2 regions of the Specibacter sp. NPDC057265 genome follow, and region 2 is predicted to be linked to the other one. Evidence: riboswitches for the same ligand, from Rfam matches in the RefSeq annotation. Region 2 holds a riboswitch; the other holds the start of a gene.
What was found. A riboswitch is a leader RNA that binds a small molecule or an ion and turns the genes downstream of it on or off. The one in region 2 is predicted to bind S-adenosylmethionine.
Positions count from the first base shown of each region.

Region 1: another riboswitch for S-adenosylmethionine. It lies ahead of ACFUCV_RS10000 (DUF1737 domain-containing protein); the one in region 2 lies ahead of ACFUCV_RS05265 (aminotransferase class V-fold PLP-dependent enzyme).

Region 1 is NZ_JBHUYE010000011.1:101,507-103,699, forward strand. Features, by position in the region: gene ACFUCV_RS09995 (aminodeoxychorismate lyase) at 67-960, shown strand; SAM riboswitch class IV at 1,155-1,276, shown strand; gene ACFUCV_RS10000 (DUF1737 domain-containing protein) at 1,362-1,619, shown strand; gene ACFUCV_RS10005 (rhodanese-like domain-containing protein) at 1,616-2,008, shown strand; gene ACFUCV_RS10010 (O-succinylhomoserine sulfhydrylase) at 2,091-2,193, shown strand, end outside.
Region 2 is NZ_JBHUYE010000005.1:20,281-22,473, forward strand. Features, by position in the region: gene ACFUCV_RS05265 (aminotransferase class V-fold PLP-dependent enzyme) at 1-969, opposite strand, end outside; SAM riboswitch class IV at 1,009-1,122, opposite strand; gene hisN (histidinol-phosphatase) at 1,208-2,023, opposite strand; gene rsgA (ribosome small subunit-dependent GTPase A) at 2,085-2,193, opposite strand, start outside.

The sequences.
Region 1 (2,193 bases), on a different contig from region 2:
CCTAGGCGGCCTCGGCTCCGTGCCGGGCCCTGCCCTGGCTCCCGGCCCCGGCGCTAAGCTCAAGGCATGACAACACTGGTTTTTCTGGACCCCCAGCATCCCGCCGGACGTCTGGCCGACCCTGCAGCACCCGCCATCATGGCCACGGACCAGGGCCTCACGCGCGGCGACGGGATTTTTGAATCGCTCCTGGCCGTCAAGGGCGCCCCGCGGAAGCTCGGAGCGCATTTGGCACGCCTGGCGGCGTCGGCGGAGCTCATGGATCTCACCATCCCGGACGCCGGGGCGTGGCAGGCAGCCATCCTCCATGCCCTTGCCGCCACACCGGAGTCCCAGGATCGCCAGTGCACGGTGCGGCTCACCGCCACCCGCGGACCCGAGGGCGCCCATCGGGCCACCGCGTGGGTGGCCGTCAGCACGGTGTCCCCGGCCTTGGCGGCCCAGCGGGAAAAGGGCCTGGACGTAATGCTTTTGGAACGCGGTTATGACAGTGACATTGCCGCCCGTGCCCCCTGGCTGCTGCTGGGCGCCAAAACCCTCTCCTACGCGGTGAACATGGCAGCCCTGCGGCACGCGCACAGTGAAGGCGCCGACGACGTGATTTTCACCAGCCGTGACGGATTGGTCCTGGAAGGCCCCACCTCCTCGGTGCTGCTGGCCCACATTTCCGACGATTCCGGCGACCCTGTCAAACGGCTCATCACCCCCCACCTGGACACCGGGATACTGCCCGGCACCACCCAGGGCGCACTTTTTGCCGCGGCGCGGGACGCCGGCTGGGAACTGGGGTACGGCCCGGTGACGCCAGAGGATCTGCTCGACGCCGACGCCGCCTGGCTCATTTCCAGCATTCGCCTGCTCGCCCCCATCAACACCATTGACGGGCACAGTGTTGGGACGGCCGGGATCCGGCAGGTGTTGACCGCGGAACTGTCAGCGCTGCTGGCACAAACCCTTTAGCGGGCAGTGGCAAAACACGGCGGCATGGCCCACGCGGGCCTCACGGCCCCAAACCCTGCGGGGGAGGTGGTTTGCGGGGTGGGCGCATATTGACGTGCATGCTTTGCCGTGGCCACCATTGCCCTGATGTAACCTGGCGCTATAAAAGCGTCCCAGCTGCCGTCACGGCGGGCGGTTGTGTTACTTTCAAGGTGAGTAACGAGTGCCAGCGCCAAGCCCTGACTTGCTGGCCGGCAACCCTCTTTCCGGCGGGGTGCCTCAGGTGAATACTCGGCAAACCCAGCTACCCGTGGCTGACCGTTTGCAAGCGTGATCCACCCTGCGACGCGAGAGCACATCAAGGCCCGCGCCTCGGCACCAATTCCCGCTTGCTGCGTGCCAGCTGCACTTGAGGAGTCACCATGTCCGCGGACGAATCCCCCCTAAGTTACAGGCTCATCACCGGCCCCGATGACAGGTCCTTTTGCGAGCGCATCTCCGCCGCCCTGGCGCAGGGATATGTGCTGCACGGCAGCCCGGCCGTGACGGGCAATGCCGGCCAGGTCATCTGCGCCCAGGCAGTTGTTCTACCCCACGCCATTGCCCTTGCCGATGCCGCCGTGACCTCGGCCGTGGATGGCCTTGAATCTGCGCACGACGCCGGCGGGGAAACCGCGTGAGCCGCGCAGGGGATCTCAGCCCCCAGGCCGCGTGGGAACTGCTGGATGCTGACAGCGTGCTCCTTGATGTGCGCACGAGTGGGGAATGGCAGCACATTGGCGTCCCCGACCTCTCCAGCCGCACGGCCGATGTGGTGTTCATTGAATGGAATACCGGTGACGGGAGCACCAATGCGGACTTTCTGCGGCAGCTGACGGAGGCGGTTCCAGTGGAGAAAAAACTGTTGGTGCTGTGCCGCTCGGGGGTTCGCTCCCTGGCCGCGGCCCAGCTCGCCAGCGACGCCGGTTACACCGCCTACAACATCCTGGAGGGTTTTGAAGGCGTGCAGGATGGCTATGGCGACCGTGTGGTCAATGGTTGGAAAAACCGCGGCCTGCCCTGGAAATAAGTCCCCGCACGCCCCAGCCCAGCGGCCGCGGGCCGACGGCGGATCCACCCATGATGGGCCCCAAACGGATAAGGAATCTTTAGTGAGCAACTTCAATGCACAAGCCGCCACGTGGGCACAGGATACCCAAGCCGTGCGTGGCGGCTTGGACCGCAGCAACTTCCAGGAAACCTCGGAGGCCTTGT
Region 2 (2,193 bases):
TTCATGCTCCGCCCACTGCCCGGGATCCAGGGCGCCCAGCACGCTGGCGGCCTTGGCCAGCGTGGCGGCGCCCAAAACATTGGGGGAGCCGGCCTCATGCCTGGCCGGACCGTGGGTCCACTGGGTCGATTCGAGCCGGACTTCCTTCACGGCGCCGCCGCCGGCCAAATGCGGTGCCCCGGCGTCGAGCCAATCGGGGCGGCCCAGCAGGACCCCTGCTCCGAAGGGGGCATAGAGTTTGTGGCCGGAAAACGCCAGGTAGTCTATGCCGCTGGCCTGGACATCAATCCGGCGGTGCGGGGCCAGCTGGGCGGCGTCGACCACAATGCGGGCCCCATGCCGGTGCGCCAGGGCGGCCAGTTCGGCAACGGGCAGCACCTCCCCGGTGACGTTGGAGGCCCCCGTGACGGCCAGCAGCAGCACATTTCCGGCGCGCAGGGCGGTTTCCACCCGGGCCAGGGTGGCTGCCAGGGAATCGCCTGCCACCACCGCGCGGTGCGGCAGGCCCTGCCAGGGCAGCAGGTTCGCGTGGTGCTCAATGTCCAGGTACAACACCTCGCCGTGGGCATTGGAACGGCCCGCCAGATGGCCATTGCGCGCCAGGATGCTGGCCACGCACCCGGCCAGCAGGTTCAGCGAATCAGTGGTGTTGCGGGTGAAGATGACGGTGTCGTCGGGGCGGGCGCCCACAAAGTCGGCCACAATGGTGCGGGCATTTTCATACAGGGAGGTGCTTACCTGGGAGGCGAATCCGGCGCCGCGGTGGACGCTGGCGTAATAGGGCAACACCTCGTTCAAGTGGTCCGCGACTTCCGCCACCGCCGGCGCCGAGGCCGCATAGTCCAAGTTGGCGTAACGGATGCTGCCGCCGTGGATCAGGGGCGCCAGCAAATCATGTCCCACCACCGGCAACAACGGCGAGTCCGCCAGCGTGCCGGCCAGGGTTTTTTCCAAAAGGGCATGGCTCATGGGTGTTTCCTTCTCACCAAAGGACCCCAAGGGCGTAGGAGTCCGCGCTTGCCATCACCGAATGGTCATGGCCAGGTCGTCACCCGGGGCACCCCGCCGCGAAAGGAGGGTTGCCGGCCAGCAAACCGGGGTTTAGCGCTGGCACTCGTGACCTATGCCCAAAAGAGTAGCCCAAGTTCCCCGCCGGGGAAACTTGTTACGAACGTTGACGTGGCGCCACCGCGCCGGGAACGCGCAGCTAGTTCAACAAATCATCCCAGGCGGGGTTCAAACGCTGCAGCACCTCACGGTGCAGGATGGAGTTGGTGGCCAGCGCGTTGCCGCCAAAAGGACCGTCGGCGCCCTCAAGGGAGGTGAAACGGCCCCCCGCCTCCTGCACTATGGGAACCAGCGCCGCCATGTCATAAAGGTTCAATTCAGGTTCGCAGGCAATGTCCACGCTGCCTTCGGCCACCATGCAGTAGGACCAGAAGTCCCCGTAGGCGCGGGTTCGCCAAACGTCATCGGTGAGGGAGATGAAGTCGTCCCGGTTCCCGCGTTCGGCCCAGCCGGTCAGCGAGGAATAGGACAGGGAGGCGTCCTTGAGTTCGGCCACATTGGAAACGCGGATGCGCGTGGCGGCGGCCAGGGACTTGCCCATGTACGCCCCGGTTCCCTGGGCGGCCCACCAGCGCTTGCCCAGGGCAGGGGCGCTGACCAGGCCCACCACAGGCACCCCGTCCTCCACGAGGGCGATGAGGGTGGCCCACACGGGCACGCCGCGCACAAAGTTCTTGGTCCCGTCAATGGGGTCAATGATCCAGCGCCGCGAACCATGCCCGCTGCTGCCAAACTCTTCCCCCAACACCGCATCCCGTGGCCGCACCCTGGCCAGCTGGCTGCGGATGGATTCCTCCGCGGCCTTGTCGGCGTCCGTTACCGGGGTCAGATCCGGCTTGGTCTCCACGGCCAAATCCAGGGCCCTGAACCGGGACATGGTCAGGGAATCGACGCTGTCTGCCAAAACGTGGGCCAGGCGGAGATCGTCATTGTACGTCTGAGGTGCGCAGGTCATGTGTTCACGCTACCGCGCTTTGCCGCCAATGCCCGGCAGGGCGCGGTGGCGCCACGGGCCGTTAATCAATGGTTCCCAGTTCCTTGGCCTCCGCGCGGCCCTCGGTGCGGTCGCTGGTGCCCAGCAGCCGGCGCAGGGAGGCCAGGCGCGCCGGTCCGGCGTCGCCGGCG